One region of the Amycolatopsis sp. NPDC051102 genome, then DNA from elsewhere that is predicted to be linked to it. Evidence: riboswitches for the same ligand, from Rfam matches in the RefSeq annotation. Region 1 holds a riboswitch; the other holds the start of a gene.
The links. A riboswitch is a leader RNA that binds a small molecule or an ion and turns the genes downstream of it on or off. The one in region 1 is predicted to bind glycine.

Region 1 (7,805 bases):
ACAACCAGCCTCTTCACAAACCGTGTGCAAACCTTCGCGGCGCACGAGACCCTTGAGCTCGGTGAACTCCGGACCCATCCGCACCCGCGTCTTGATCCACGACGGCTTCTTCTCGATCGGCGTCTCACTGTTGCGAACCTCGAGACGCAACAGCTTCCGGCCCTCGGGCGACGCGCTCATCGCGAAAGGTCCGCGTACAGCGGGTGCTTCTTGGCCAGGGTCTCGACGCGGTCGCGCAGCTTGGACCGCAGGGCGTCGTCGAAGTCCGGCTTGAGGGCTTCGGCAATGACGTCGGCGACCTCGGCGAAGTCGTCGGCCTGGAAGCCGCGGGTGGCCAGGGCCGGCGTGCCGATCCGGAGGCCGGAGGTGATCATCGGCGGGCGCGGGTCGAACGGGACGGCGTTGCGGTTGACCGTGATGCCGACCTCGTGCAGCCGGTCCTCGGCCTGCTGACCGTCCAGGGTGGACTGGACCAGGTCGACCAGGACCAGGTGGACGTCGGTGCCGCCGGTCAGCACCCGCACCCCGGCGTCAGCGCAGTCCGCCTGCGACAGCCGCGCGGCCAGGATCCGCGAACCTTCGAGGGTGCGCTCCTGACGCTCGCGGAACTCGTCGCTCGCGGCGATCTTCAGCGCGACGGCCTTGGCCGCGATGACGTGCTCGAGCGGTCCGCCCTGCTGGCCGGGGAACACCGCCGAGTTGATCTTCTTCGCCAGCTCCTCGCGGCACAGGATCAGGCCGCCGCGCGGGCCGCCGAGGGTCTTGTGCGTGGTCGTGGTGACGATGTCGGCGTGCGGCACCGGCGACGGGTGCAGCCCGGCCGCGACCAACCCGGCGAAGTGCGCCATGTCGACCATCAGGCGAGCGCCCACGAGGTCGGCGATGCGGCGGAACTCGGCGAAGTCGAGCTGACGCGGGTACGCCGACCAGCCGGCGATGATCAGCTTCGGCTGGTGCTCGACGGCCAGGCGCTCGATCTCGGCGAGATCGACGATCCCGGTCTCCTTGTCGACGTGGTAGGCGACGACGTTGTACAGCTTGCCCGAGAAGTTGATCTTCATCCCGTGCGTCAGGTGACCGCCGTGCGCCAGGTCGAGGCCGAGGATGGTGTCGCCCGGCTTGAGCACGGCGAACATCGCGGCCGCGTTGGCCTGCGCGCCCGAGTGCGGCTGGACGTTGGCGTGCTCGGCGCCGAAGAGGGCCTTCGCGCGGTCGATCGCCAGCTGCTCGACGACGTCGACGTGCTCGCAGCCGCCGTAGTAGCGACGGCCCGGGTACCCCTCGGCGTACTTGTTGGTCAGCACCGAGCCCTGCGCCTCGAGCACGCCCACCGGGGCGAAGTTCTCGGACGCGATCATTTCCAGGGTCGACTGCTGCCGGTTCAGCTCGTCCGCGACGGCCGCGGCGACCTCGGGGTCGACTTCGGACAGGTGCTGGTCGAAAGTCGTCATCAGTTCTCCTGGGTGAGCTGGGCGTACGCGGCGGCGTCGAGCAGCTCCGGGACGTCGCCCGTGAGCCGCACCTTCAGGAGCCATCCTTCGGTGTACGGGTCGGAGTTGATGACCTCGGGGGTGTCCGATGTGGTGCCGTTCACCTCGACGACCTCGCCGGAGACGGGCGCGTACAGCTCGCTGACCGACTTGGTCGACTCGACCTCGCCGAACACCTCGCCGGCGCTGATCGCCGAGCCGGCGTCCGGCAGCTGGACGAACACGATGTCACCGAGCGATTCGGCGGCGAAGGCGGTGATGCCGACGGTGGCGATGCCGTCCTCGACCTTCAGCCACTCGTGTTCCTTCGTGTACTGCAGGTTCTCGGGGATGCTCACAGCTGGGGAGTCCTTTACGCGCGGGAGTAGAAGGGCAGGGCGACGACCTCGACGGGCTCGATCCTGCCCCGGATGTCGACGGAGAGCTCGGTGCCGGGCTCGGCGTACGCCCGATCGACGTACGCCATGGCGATCGGGTAACCCAGCGTGGGCGACAGCGCGCCGCTGGTGACCTCGCCGATCTCGGTGCCGTCGGCCAGCACCGCGTAGCCGTGCCGGGGAGCACGGCGGCCGGCTCCGCGAAGACCGACCCGCACGCGCGGGACGTCCTGCTTCGACCGCTCTTCCAGGGCAGCGCGGCCGACGAAGTCGCCCGGCTTCTCGAACTTGACCACGCGGCCGAGGCCGGCCTCGAACGGGCTCTGCCCGACGGTGAGTTCGTTGCCGTACAGCGGCATCCCGGCTTCGAGACGCAGCGTGTCGCGGCAGGCCAGGCCGGCCGGGACCAGCCCGTGCGGCTCGCCGGCCTCCAGCAGCAGGCGCCACAACGCGGGCGCCTCGTCGGCGTCGACGAACAGCTCGAAGCCGTCCTCGCCGGTGTAGCCGGTGCGGGCGAGCAGGACGTCGTGGCCCTTCACCGACGCCGGGACGCTGGCGTAGTACTTCAGCGCGTCCAGGTCGGCGTCGGTGACCGCGCCGAGGATCTCGACGGCCTTCGGGCCCTGGACGGCGATCAGCGCGGTGGTCTCGGACCGGTCGTCCACGACCGCGTCGAAGCCCGCGACCCGCTCGGCGAGGGCGTCGGCGACGACCTGCGCGTTGCCCGCGTTCGCGACGACCAGGTAGTGCTCGTCGGCCAGCCGGTAGACGACCAGGTCGTCGAGGACACCGCCCTCGGCGTTGCAGATCATCGTGTACCGCGCCCGGCCCGGCTTGACCCCGGTGAGGTTGCCGACCAGCGCGAAGTCCAGGACGTCGGCCGCCTGCTGGCCGGTGACGTGGATTTCGGCCATGTGCGAGAGGTCGAACAGCCCGGCCGCCTCGCGGACGGCCTTGTGCTCGGCCAGCTCGCTGGCGTAGCGGACCGGCATGGACCAGCCGGCGAAGTCGGTGAACAGCGCACCGAGTCCCTTGTGGACTCCGTGCAGGGAGGTCTCTCGTGACACGGGTTCAGCCTTCGTAAGCGTTGAGGGGCGGGCAGGAGCACACGAGGTTACGGTCGCCGCGGGCGCCGTCGATGCGACGCACCGGGGGCCAGTACTTGTTCTTGCGCGACACCCCGGCCGGGAAGACGGCCAGCTCGCGGCTGTAGGGCTTGTCCCACTCCCCGACCAGCGTCTCCGCGGTGTGCGGGGCGCCCCGCAGCGGCGACTCCTCCGCACTCCACTTGCCGCCGGCGACCTCGTCGATCTCGGCGCGGATGGCGATCATCGCGTCGCAGAACCGGTCGATCTCGCCGAGGTCCTCGGACTCGGTCGGCTCGACCATCAGCGTGCCCGCGACCGGGAACGACATGGTCGGCGCGTGGAAGCCGTAGTCGATGAGCCGCTTCGCGACGTCGTCGACCGTCACGCCGGTCTCCTTGGTGAGCTGCCGCAGATCGAGGATGCATTCGTGGGCGACCAGGCCGTCCTGGCCCGTGTAGAGCACCGGGTAGTGCGGGGCCAGCCGCGAAGCGACGTAGTTCGCGGCCAGCACGGCGACCTTCGTGGCCGCGGTCAGGCCGGGCGCGCCCATCATCCGGACGTAAGCCCAGGAGATCGGCAGGATCGAGGCCGAGCCGTAGGGCGCGCCGCTGATCGGGCCGACGCCGGTTTCCGGGCCGGCCGCGTCCAGCAGCGGGTGGTTCGGCAGGTAGGGCGCGAGGTGGGCGCGCACCGCGACCGGGCCGACGCCGGGGCCGCCACCGCCGTGCGGGATGCAGAACGTCTTGTGCAGGTTCAGGTGCGAGACGTCGCCGCCGAACTCGCCCGGCTTGGCCAGGCCGAGCAGGGCGTTGAGGTTCGCGCCGTCGACGTACACCTGGCCGCCGCCGTCGTGGACGATCTTGGCCAGCTCGTCGATGTCGTGCTCGTACACGCCGTGCGTGGACGGGTAGGTGACCATGATCGCGGCGAGCGTGTCCCGGTGGGCGTCCACCTTGGCCCGCAGGTCGGCGAGGTCGACGTTGCCCTCGTCGGTGCACTTCACCACGACCACGCGCATCCCGGCGAGCACCGCGGAGGCGGCGTTCGTGCCGTGCGCGGACGACGGGATCAGGCAGACGTCCCGGGCCTCGTCGCCGTTCGCGCGGTGGTAGGCGCGGATCGCGAGGAGACCGGCGAGCTCGCCCTGGCTGCCCGCGTTCGGCTGCAGCGACACCTTGTCGTAGCCGGTGACCTCGGCCAGCCACTCGGCCAGCTGCGCGACGAGGACGTGGTAGCCCTCGGCGTCCTCGGCCGGGGCGAACGGGTGGATGCCCGCGAACTCGCGCCAGCTGATCGGCTCCATCTCGGTGGTGGCGTTCAGCTTCATCGTGCAGGAGCCGAGCGGGATCATGCCGCGGTCGAGGGCGTAGTCCTGGTCGGACAGCCGGCGCAGGTAGCGCAGCATCGCCGTCTCCGAGCGGTGGGTGCCGAAGACCTCGTGGCCCATGAAGCCGGTCTCGCGGGCCAGGCCGTTCGGCAGCGCGACACCGTCCTGGACGTCCTCTTCCACCCCGAACGCCCTCAGCACCTTCGCCGCGATCGCGGGGGTGCTGACCTCGTCGAAGGCGACGCGGACGTGGTCGGCGTCGACGTGCCCGAGGTTGATCCCGGCCGCGCGGGCGGCCGCGTGGACCTCGGCGGCCTGGCCGGGCACGTGCGCGACGACGGTGTCGAAGAAGGACTCGTGCACGACCTCGACGCCGGTCTTGCGCAGGGCGCCGGCGAAGCCCGCGGCGAGGCCGTGGACGCGCTGGGCGATCTTCTTCAGGCCGTCCGGACCGTGGTAGACCGCGTACATCGCGGCCAGCACGGCCGGGAGGACCTGCGCGGTGCAGATGTTCGACGTCGCCTTTTCGCGGCGGATGTGCTGCTCACGCGTCTGCAGCGCGAGCCGGTAGGCGGAGTTGCCGTCGGCGTCGACCGAGACGCCGACCAGGCGCCCGGGCAGCGAGCGCTCGAGGCCGGCGCGGACGGACATGTACCCGGCGTGCGGGCCGCCGTAGCCGAGCGGGACGCCGAAGCGCTGCGTCGAGCCCGCGGCGACGTCGGCACCGAGCTCGCCGGGCGCGGTGACCAGGGTCAGCGCGAGGAGGTCGGCGGCGACGGTGAACAGCGCGCCCGCGGCCTTCGCCGACTCGGAAATCGCGTGGTAGAAGCCGCGGCCGCGCAGCACGCCGGACGCGCCGGGGTACTGGACGACGACGCCGAAGAAGTCCTCGGGCAGGCCGGTCAGCAGGTCGCGGACCTCGACCTCGATGCCCAGGGCCTCGACGCGGGTGCGCACGACGGCGATGGTCTGCGGCAGGCATTCGGCGTCGAGGACGACCTTGTTCGACTTGGACTTCGACGCCCGGCGCATCAGCGTGACGGCTTCGGCGACGGCGGTCGACTCGTCCAGCAGCGAGGCGTTCGCGGTGGCCAGGCCGGTCAGGTCGGCGACCATGGTCTGGAAGTTGAGGAGGGCTTCGAGCCGGCCCTGGGAGATTTCCGGCTGGTAGGGCGTGTACGCGGTGTACCAGGCCGGGTTCTCGAGCACGTTGCGGCGGATCACGCCGGGGGTGACGGTGTCGGAGTAGCCCAGGCCGATCATCTGCGTCATCGGCCGGTTGCGCGCGGCGAGGGCGCGTAGCTCCGCGGTGGCCTCTTCTTCGGACGCGGCGGGCGGCAGCCGCAGGTCACGGGTGGCGCGGATGGCGCTCGGGACGGCGGCCCCGACGAGGGCGTCCAGGCTGCCGTAGCCGCACTCGGCCAGCATCTTCGCGCGTTCGGCCTCGGACGGGCCGATGTGGCGGGCGTCGAACTGCGTTGAAGTGATGGGGAGCTCCTCGGGCCGGGCACCGGACAGAACGGTGCGCTGGGAACTCCCCCTCTGTCATGGCACCTGAGAGTTTCACCGTGTGCGACACGGCTTTCACCTTGGGTGAGGCGCGGGTGCGCCTGCTTTCCAGAGTGGCCTCGCGCGAAGCGGTAGCAGGTACCTGAGAGATTCCGGGGAGTTTGCTCCTTCGGTGCCCCACCGACTTCGTGAGGGCTCTCCCGCCTCGGCTCTACGGCCCGATCTGCAGTTGTGACGGTCACGGTACCCGGCGCTTCGGGCGCGCGTCTACGTCACCCGGGCAACACCACATCAACCTTCGACCGCGGCTCGACGCACGACGCTCCCGGCCAGCGCCGGCGGGCGGCGGACCCGGCCCGAGGGCAGGACCAGGCGTTTCAGCGGGCCGCCGAGCGGGACCGGCGGCAGGCCCGCGCCGAGCAGGACCTGTTCCACGATCTGCTCGGCGTGCCAGGCCACCGAGTCGTTGAGCCGGTCCAGCGAGGGGCGGTCGCCGTCGAAGACGTCCTCGTCGGCCAGGGTGACCTCGAAGTACGCGCAGCCCGGCGGGACCGAGATCGCTTCTTCGATCGCCCGCGCACCCTCCTCGGGGTCGGCGAACCCGGCTTCGAGCAGCGGGCCGCGGTAGATCCGGGCCGCGCGGGCCCGCATGCGCGGGCCGTAGCGGACCACGACCGGGAGCCGTCCGGTCAGGTCGGGCACGGCCAGGCCGTGCAGCAGCATGATCGGCGGCACCGAGTGCACCAGCCGCGGCGCGGGTCCGGCCAGCTCGCGGGCGGTGACCCGGACCCGGTCGGCCATCGCGTCGGGCAGGCCGAAGTAGCGGAAGTCGACGTTGCCGAACCCGAGCCCGTCGGCGACCAGCGAGGCCAGCAGCTCGCCGTAGCCCCAGATCGGCGACAGCACGACCACCGGCGGCGCGGCGACCACCGGCGTCGGCACGGGCGGCCGCGTGGCCTCCTGCTCCGGCACCTGGATCACCAGCCGCGGCGGTTCGTGCCAGTCGTGCACCTCCGCGACCCGCCAGTACAGCCCGAGCGGCCGCCACAGCTCCCCGAGGACGTCGTGCTCGATGATGCGGCGCACCTCGGCGTCGTCGTGGGGGAAGTCCCGCGGCGGCACGATCCCGACGTAGTGGTGGTAGGTGACGCGGACCTCGTCGCCGCGGGTGGCCGAGCGGATCCGCATCTCCCAGTCGACCGGCGACGCGGCGATGGCGTTGGCCACCTGCGTGCCGGGCGAGGAGTAGACGAGCGCGGTGGCCTGCCGGAGGAACTGCCCGGCCCGGTCGATGCCCTCCCGCAGCGCCTTCGCCGCCTGCGCGACGTGCACCGGGCCGGCGAGCGAGTCGGGCAGGACACCGGCGACGCGCAGCAGCTCGGCCTCGCTGAGCCCGGTGACCTCGGCCAGCTGCGCCCAGTGGTCGAAAACGGTCACCTTCGGCGCGTGCCGGTGCTCGATCCAGCTGCGCAGCGTCGACGTCGGAACGCCGACGCGTCGCGCGGCCTCGTCCAGGGAGAGCCCGCGGGAGCGGAGACCGGCCCGGACCGCTTCCGCCCACTCGTCGGCGCGCCAGTGCGTCACCTCACAAAGCTAACGAAACCCGCTAGCTTTGCGCAGGGACAACTCGCCCACGGCACTCCGACGCTGGTCACCATGACCACCACCGTCATCGCCCTGACCCTGATCGTCGGCGTGCTCACCTTCGCCGCCGGGGCCTTCCTGGCCTCCGAGATCGCCGTCCGCGTGCTGCGCCGCCGCGAACAGCTCCTCTCCGAGGAACGCAAGCGGCTCAACGCCGCCTGGAAGTTCCTGAAGGAGGTCTACGGCGTCAAGAAACCGACGCGCCGTTAGAACGTGGCGATCGGGTTGACCGGGCTGCCGGACGTGCCGGCGAAGCGGACCGGAGCGACGGCGAGCTGGAAGTCCCACTGACCGAGGTCGGCGGCCGTCGCCGCGCACGCCTCGAGGTCGCAGTTGTCGAGCAGCCACAAGCCCATCGCTACGAGGCCGA
Region 2 (7,805 bases), on a different contig from region 1:
GTGGCGTTCAGTTTCATCGTGCAGGAGCCGAGCGGGATCATGCTGCGGTCGAGGGCGACGTCCTTGTCGGCCAGCGCCCGCAGGTACCGCAGCATCGCGGTTTCCGACCGGTGCGCGTGGAACACCGGGTGCGTCAGGAACTCGCTGGTGCGCCGCAGCGGGGCCGGGAGCGCGTCCGCGGTGTCCGCGTCGAGTCCGTCCACATCGGATACCGAGACGCCGAACGCCTTCCACACCAGCGAAAGCCGTTCGCGGGTCGTGGTCTCGTCGCAGGCGGCGCCGACGTGGTCGTCGTCGACGTGCCGGAGATTCACGCCGAGGTCGCGTGCCGCCGCGACGACCGCGGCGGCCCGGCCGGGCACGGCCGCGGTGACGGTGTCGAAGAACTCGCCGTGCCCGACGTCGATGCCGCCTTCGGCGAGGCCGGCGGCGAGCACGGTGGCCATCCGGTGGGTCCGCAGCGCGATCCGGCGCAGCCCGTCGGGCCCGTGGTACACCGCGTACATCGACGCCATCACCGCGAGCAGGACCTGGGCGGTGCAGATGTTCGACGTCGCCTTCTCGCGGCGGATGTGCTGCTCGCGCGTCTGCAGGGCGAGGCGGAGGGCCGGGTTGCCGTCGGCGTCCCGGGAGACGCCGACCAGCCGCCCGGGCAGCTGCCGTTCCAGGCCGCGCCGGACGGCGAGGTAGGCGGCGTGCGGGCCGCCGAAGCCGAGCGGGACGCCGAACCGCTGCGTCGACCCGACGGCGACGTCGGCCCCGAGCTCCCCCGGCGGCCGCAGCAGGGTGAGGGCGAGCGGGTCGGCGGCGACGATCACGGCGGCCCCGTGCTTCTTCGCCTCGCCGATGGTGAGGTCGAGCTCGCGGACGGCACCGGACGCGCCCGGGTAGGACAGCAGGATGCCGAAGAAGTCCCCGCCGAGCCCGAGCCCGGTCAGCCCTTGGGAAAGGTCCTCGACGACGAGCTCGATCCCCAGCGGTTCGGCCCGGGTGCGCAGCACGGCGAGGGTCTGCGGCAGGGTGTCGGCATCGACGACGAACCGGGTGGACGTGGTCTTCCCGGCCCGGCGCACGAGGGTCATCGCCTCGGCGGCCGCGGTGGCCTCGTCGAGCAGGGAGGCGTTGGCGACGGGCAGCGCGGTCAGGTCGGCGATCATGGTCTGGAAGTTGAGCAGCGCTTCCAGGCGTCCTTGGGAGATTTCGGGCTGGTACGGCGTGTAGGCGGTGTACCAGGCCGGGTTCTCGAGCACGTTGCGCCGGATGACGGGCGGGGTGACGGTGTCGTGGTAACCGAGCCCGATCATCTGCGCCATGGGCCGGTTCCGCGCGGCAAGCGCCCGCAGTTCGGCGAGGGCCTGCGCTTCGGAGGCGGCGGCCGGCAGCTCGAGCGGCTGCGCGGAGCGGCGAAGCGACTCCGGGACGGCCCGTTCGGCGAGTTCGTCGAGGGAGGCGACGCCGATGACGTCGAGGATGTGCCGAAGGTCTTCGGGACCGGGCCCGATGTGCCGGTCGGCGAAGGGAATGCCCTGTTCCAGGGAGGCGAGTGACGGATCCACGATGGCCTCCTGGGGACAGCGAGCTTTACTCAACCGACTCTAGAACGGACGGACGAGCGGGAGGCGACCACGCCGGGGGTCCGGGGGCGGAGCCCCCGGGCGGGGTCTGGGGGTTGCACCCCCAGAGGACACGGCGAAGGGCTCAAGCGAGCGCTTTCCGCGAGCAGACGGGCTCCAAGCCCGGAGCAGGCTCGCGCGAACCCGGAGGAACCCTCCCCGCTCTGTCTGACCCCGAGGGGCGCCTGAGAGTTTCGCCCGCAGGTTGAGCCGGGCTTGCACCGTCGGCGGGGCCATCAGGGTGTGTCCTGACGACCCGCTTTCCAGAGGCGTCTCGTCCGCGCGGTCCAGGGTGCCTGAGAGGTTCCCGGGGAGGAATTGCTCCTTCGGCGCCGAGCTCAAGGTGTGGCTCGGACTCTCCCGCGCGGATTCGTCGACCGCACGGTGAACCTTACTCTGCCCGCTGCGGTGGTGATCAACCGGTCTTGCGGGCGTTGCGGCGCTGGGTGAGTTCGTCGGGTTCGTGGGTCTCGACGATGCCGCCGTCGGCGCGTTCGGCCGGGAACTCGTGGATGGTGCCGCTGATCTCCTGCATCGCGCCGCTGACCGCGATGCCGAAGACGCCCTGGCCGCCCTGGAGGAGGTCGACGATCTCTTCCGGCGAGGTGCACTCGTACACCGTCGTGCCGTCGGAGAACAGCGTCACCCGGGCCAGGTCGCGGACGCCGCGGACGCGCAGGTGGTCGACCGCCACCCGGATGTTCTGGAGGGAGACGCCGGTGTCCAGCAGCCGCTTGACGACCTTGAGGACCAGGATGTCCTTGAACGAGTACAGCCGCTGCGAGCCGGAGCCGTGCGCGGTGCGGATGCTGGGCGCGACCAGTTTGGTCCGGGCCCAGTAGTCGAGCTGCCGGTAGGTGATGCCGGCGATCTGGCACGCCGCCGGACCCCGGTAGCCCACCAGCTCGTCGGGCAGCGAGTTGTCGGGGAACAGTTCCCCCTGCTCACCAGTCGCGACCTCGACAGGCTGCTTCTCGGAACCAGCCTCGACCACGCAAGCCTCCCCTCGCCCGACCTGGCGGCCGGCGAATGACAGCCGGAGGAGTCCCAGGAGCGGGACCCGCCGGAGATCAACCGCCACGGTCCGGCCCCAGACCGTGAATCACACCGTGGCGATTTCTCTTCTTCGAAGGTAAGCGCCAGGAGAACACCGGTCAACGCGACGCGCGGCAACGCTCAACGGTCGGATGAGCGTTTGAGCCGTTCGCCGTACCCCCTACGGCGTGGTTCAAACTCCTTGACGGAATTTACTCAGCTGAGTAACTTTTTACTCATGCAGGTAAACACCGCCCTGATGGCGGATCTGGGGCTCACCGTCACCGAAGCCGCGCGCCGGGCGCAGATCATCGGCGCGACCATCGGCGTCCTCACCGATCTCGGCTACCGCCGGACGACGTTCGCCAAGATCAAGGAGCGGGCCGGGCTCAGCAGCACCCGGCTCATCTCGTACCACTTCACGAACAAGGCCGGCCTGATGCAGGCCGTGCTCAGCACGGTCGTCGAGACCAAGCACCAGTTCCTCACCGAACGCACCGGCGGCGGCCTCGACCCGGCCGACCGGCCCGGCTACCTGCGGGCGCACATCGAGACGTCGATCGCGTTCCTGCGGGCGTACCCGGAGTGCGTCCGGGCGCTGACGGAGCTGGCCGCGAACGCCGACGACGCCGACGGCTGGGTGATGACGAAGGTGCTGGTCGACGACCTGCGCGTGCACGGACTGGCCCGCCAGCTCAAGCAGGGCCAGGCCGAGGGCGTGTTCGGCACCTTCACGCCCGAGGTGATGGCGATGTCGATCGCGCAGGCCATCGACGGCGTCGCCGCAGCCTACGCGGCCGACCCTTCGCTGGATCTCGAAACGTACGGGCGCGAGGTGGCGGACACGTTCGTCAAAGCGACGGCGCCGTGAGGGCCCGGTCGAGCCGCTCTTCGATGCGGGCCTTCGGGAACGCGCCGACGATCGTCTCGACCGGCTCGCCGCCGCGGAAGAGGATCATCGTCGGCAGGGACATGACCTGGTAGGAGCGGGTGGTCTCCGGGTTCTCGTCGGCGTTGATCTTGCGGACGGCGAGCTCGCCGTCCCGCTCGGCGGCCAGCTGCGCCAGCACCGGGCCGACCATCCGGCAGGGGCCGCACCAGGTGGCCCAGAACTCGACCAGCACGGGGACGTCACTGCCGAGGACCTCGGCGAACGTGCTGTCGGTGACTTCGAGGACTTCGGACACGGCAGGGCTCCTTCAGGGGCGCGGGGAATCGGGCACGACACACGGATCGGGCGCCTGCCGGGCCAGCGCGCCGGCGAGTTTCGCGGCCAGCTCGCCGCGGATGCCGCCCAGGCGGGCGAGGAGCGCATCGGCTTCTTCGAGCTTGCGCCGGTAGACCTCGATGGAGCTCGCGCAGGAGTCGCCGGTCTCGTGGCCGCTGCGCAGGCACTCGACGAACGGGCGTGTCTCCTCCAGGGTCAGGCCGACCGTCTGGAGGGTCTGGATCTCCTTGACGAGCTGGAGGTCGTCCTCGTCGTACTCGCGGTAGCCGTTCGCCGAGCGCCGGGCCGCGAGGAGGCCTTGGTCCTCGTAAAACCGCAGCGCACGGGTGGTGGTACCCGTGCGCTGCGCAAGTTCTCCGATCCGCATGCCCCCGACGCTAGACGTTGACGTCCACGTCAAGGCAAGTTCTCAGGTATCCGCTCCGCGGAAGTCTTCCGGGGAAACCGAGTCGAGGAACTCGCGGAACTTCTCGACTTCGTCTTCCTGCTCGTCCGGGATGATCAGGCCCGCTTCCTCCAGCACCGAGTCCACGGCGTGGATGGGGACCCCGATCCGCAGGGCCAGCGCGACCGAGTCGCTCGGCCGGGCGGACACCCGGATGTCGCCGTCGAAGACGAGTTCCGCGAAGAACGTGCCTTCCTTGAGGTCGGTGATGACGACCTGCTCGAGTTCCCGGCCGAGTGCTCCGATGACCTCTTTCAGCAGGTCATGCGTGAGCGGGCGGGCCGGCCGGACCCCCTGCTGCTCCAAGGCGATGGCGGTGGCTTCGACCGAGCCGATCCAGATCGGCAGGTACCGTTCACCCTCGGTCTCCCGCAGCAACAAGATCGGCTGATTCGCGGGCAGCTCGACCCGCACACCGACGACGCGCATTTCGCTCATCGGGCTTCGCCTCCCTCTCGTGCACACGGGCTGCAGCGCCGAAACGGTTCCGCGCCGCCACTGTCGACGCTACCCGTCATCCGTGCGCTGTGCTCGCTGTCCGGACTCTCTCGGTTCGCCTGCCGCAAACCCGTGCCTTCACGGTACGGCATGCGGTGCCGAACATTCAGTCATTGACATGGGACCGCAAAGAGGATCTCACTGCCCCGTTATCGATCAACACCCGGAGACGCCACGGATTCCGGCCTTGACGAGCAGCGTGTGCAGGGTCACGGACAGCGCCGCGAGCTCCCGCACCACCTCGTCGGCCCGGGACTTGGCCTCCGGGTCACGATGCCGGTACACCGGCGTCACGATCTGCTCCAGCAGCCCGACCTCGCGGTCGGCCGCGGCGCGGAAGGCGCGCAGGTGTCTCGGTTCGATCCCGAATTCGGTCATCGCCTTCACCGTCCGCGCGACCAGCACCGCGTCCGGGTCGAAGAACCCGGCGGGGCCGGGCCGGACCAGGCCGTACTGCTGCAGCTCGGCCAGCGCGCCCGCGTCGATGCCCGCCTGCTCCAGGAGTTCCTCCTGGGTCAGGCGCAGCTCCTTGCCGGTGGCGAAGTCCTCCGCCACGGGCAGGCCGACGTTCTCCGCCGGTGCGTCGATGGGCACCAGCCGGCGCGGCGGGCGGGGCAGGGCCGCGGCGGGCCCGTTGCCGGAGTCCGCCGCGTCCAGCTGTTCCTTGATGACCTTCAACGGGAGGTAGTGGTCCCGCTGGGCGGCCAGGACGAACCTGAGACGCTCCACGTCCGCCGCGGCGAACTGCCGGTATCCCGAAGCCGTCCGGCCCGGGGTGACCAGGCCTTCGGCTTCGAGGAACCGGATCTTGGAGATGGTGACATCGGGGAAGTCGCCGCGCAGCTGCGCGAGAACGGCCCCGATGCTCAACCCGTCACGTTGTGGCCGTCCGGCCGCCGTCACTGCGCCCCCTGGCCCCCGTGCCCCGGGCCGGTCAGGAAGACCAGGCGGAACTTCCCGATCTGCACCTCGTCGCCGCCGGCGAGCACGGCCTGGTCGACCGGCTCGCGGTTGACGTAGGTGCCGTTGAGGCTGCCGACGTCGATGACGACGAACTCGCCGCCCTCACGCCGGAATTCGGCGTGCCGGCGGGAGACCGTGACGTCGTCGAGGAAGATGTCGCTGTCCGGGTGCCGCCCGGCGCTGGTGGTGTCGCGGTCGAGCAGGAACCGCGACCCCGCGTTCGGCCCGCGCTTCACGACCAGCAGGGCCGAACCCGGGGGCAGGGCGTCGACACCCTGGACCGGGGCCTCCGGGGCCGGGGCGGACTCGTGGCCTTCGGCTTCGGCCAGGAAGTCGGCCCGGAAGACAGAGGTCCGCTCCGGAGACTGCTCCGGGGGAACGCCGCCGGGCCCGTCGTTCGTGCTCACCTGAGCTCTCCTCCACACATGCTGTGATGCCTAGTACTCAAGAACGTGTAGCTGCCAACGTACCGTGCCTGATCGATTCTCCGAGCCCCGGCTCCCCGAACCGGCGGAGCGGGCGTCAGCCCTTGGTCAGCGCGTCGTACGCCTCGGCTTCGAGCAGGGCTTCGAGGCCGGCCGGGTCGTCGAGCCGGATCTCGATCAGCCAACCCTCGCCGTAGGGGTCGCTGTTGATCAGCTCGGGCGAGTCGGCGACGGCGTCGTTGACCGCGACGACCTCCCCGTCGACCGGCGCGAACAGCTCGGAGACGCTCTTGGTCGACTCGACCTCGCCGAAGACGTCGCCCGCGCTCACCTGCCTGCCGACCTCGGGCAGGTCGACGAACACGACGTCGCCGAGCTGGTCCTGCGCGTACTCGGTGATGCCGACGCGGACGAGCGTCTCCTCGCGGGTGGCGACCCACTCGTGGTCCTCGGTGTAGCGAAGCTCTTCAGGAGCGGACACCGCCGGTCCCCTTTCATGCCCTCACTGGCGAAACATGCTGCGCGAAGTCTTACACCCACACGGCCCAGCCGCCCGCCACGCCCCGGCGGAAGCGTCGCGCTCAGTCGTGCTTCACACCCCGCAGGGCGTTGCGCGCCTGCACGACGTACAGCACACCGGACCAGACGTAGAGGACGGCACCCCAGATCGTGAAGGCGTACCCGATCGGCCGAGCGACCGCGGCGACGTCCGAGCCACCCTGCGCGAGCAGCAGGAACGGGAAGGCGTACATCAGGACGAAGGTGGCGCCCTTGCCGATGTAGGTGACTTCGGGCGGCGCGAACCCGCGGCGGCGCAGCGTCAAGACGCAGACGCCGAGCACGGCCTCCCGCAGCACGAGCGGGACCACGACCCACCACGGGATGATGCCGCGCACGAGGAAGGCGATCAGGGTGGCGAGGATGTAGAGCCGGTCGGCGGCGGGGTCGAGCAGCTGCCCGAGCCGTGACATCTGGTTGAGCCAGCGGGCGAGCTTGCCGTCGAGCCAGTCGGTCAGGGCGCTGAACACGAGCAGCGCGAGCGCCCAGCCGTCTTCCTCCGGGCCGAGCAGCAGCCAGAGGAACACCGGCACACCGGCCAGCCGCAGCAGGGACAGCATGTTGGGGACGTTGAGCGCCTGCCGCAGCAGGGAAGGCTCGGCGGCGTCCGCCGGAGCGGCGGGTTCGGGGGCGGCTGTGCTCACCGGGCCATTAAACAGCGGAGAGGCGCCGGGGCGCCCGGTGGTGCGGTGCCGGGGACGGGGCCGGTCGCGGGGCGGTGCGGGTGGCCGGGCTCGGTGGCGGAGGGTGACGGGCATCCCGCCTGCCGGGCCGGACCGGCGCGGCCGCCTTTGCGACCGCGCCGCCGGAGCGGCCATGCGCTTCTGCTGCGGGGCCAGGCCGTCGGCGCCTGCCGCAGCCAGGTGGGGCCGGCTCTGCGACCGCGCCGCCGGAGCGGTCATGCACTTCTGCTGCGGGGCCGGGCCGCCGGCGCCTGCCGCAGCCGGGGCCGGGTGGGGTGGGCCGGGGTCGGCGCGGCCCGCTCTGCGGCCGCGCCGCCGGAGCGGCCGTGCACTCGTGCAGAGGGCCGGACGTCCGCC

Region 2: another riboswitch for glycine. It lies ahead of gcvP (aminomethyl-transferring glycine dehydrogenase); the one in region 1 lies ahead of gcvP (aminomethyl-transferring glycine dehydrogenase).

Annotation. Positions count from the first base shown of each region.
Region 1 is NZ_JBFBBT010000004.1:334,490-342,294, reverse strand. It holds gene lipA (lipoyl synthase) at 1-180, opposite strand, end outside; gene glyA (serine hydroxymethyltransferase) at 177-1,451, opposite strand; gene gcvH (glycine cleavage system protein GcvH) at 1,451-1,828, opposite strand; gene gcvT (glycine cleavage system aminomethyltransferase GcvT) at 1,843-2,934, opposite strand; gene gcvP (aminomethyl-transferring glycine dehydrogenase) at 2,939-5,770, opposite strand; glycine riboswitch at 5,815-5,913, opposite strand; gene AB0M93_RS15970 (helix-turn-helix transcriptional regulator) at 6,083-7,375, opposite strand; gene AB0M93_RS15965 (hypothetical protein) at 7,448-7,645, shown strand; gene AB0M93_RS15960 (cyclase family protein) at 7,642-7,805, opposite strand, start outside.
Region 2 is NZ_JBFBBT010000001.1:1,194,017-1,201,821, reverse strand. It holds gene gcvP (aminomethyl-transferring glycine dehydrogenase) at 1-1,556, opposite strand, end outside; glycine riboswitch at 1,887-1,986, opposite strand; gene AB0M93_RS04995 (MerR family transcriptional regulator) at 2,029-2,607, opposite strand; gene AB0M93_RS04990 (TetR/AcrR family transcriptional regulator) at 2,908-3,519, shown strand; gene trxA (thioredoxin) at 3,500-3,835, opposite strand; gene AB0M93_RS04980 (MerR family transcriptional regulator) at 3,848-4,243, opposite strand; gene AB0M93_RS04975 (bifunctional nuclease family protein) at 4,286-4,759, opposite strand; gene AB0M93_RS04970 (MerR family transcriptional regulator) at 4,976-5,722, opposite strand; gene garA (glycogen accumulation regulator GarA) at 5,719-6,189, opposite strand; gene gcvH (glycine cleavage system protein GcvH) at 6,305-6,688, opposite strand; gene AB0M93_RS04955 (CDP-alcohol phosphatidyltransferase family protein) at 6,789-7,409, opposite strand.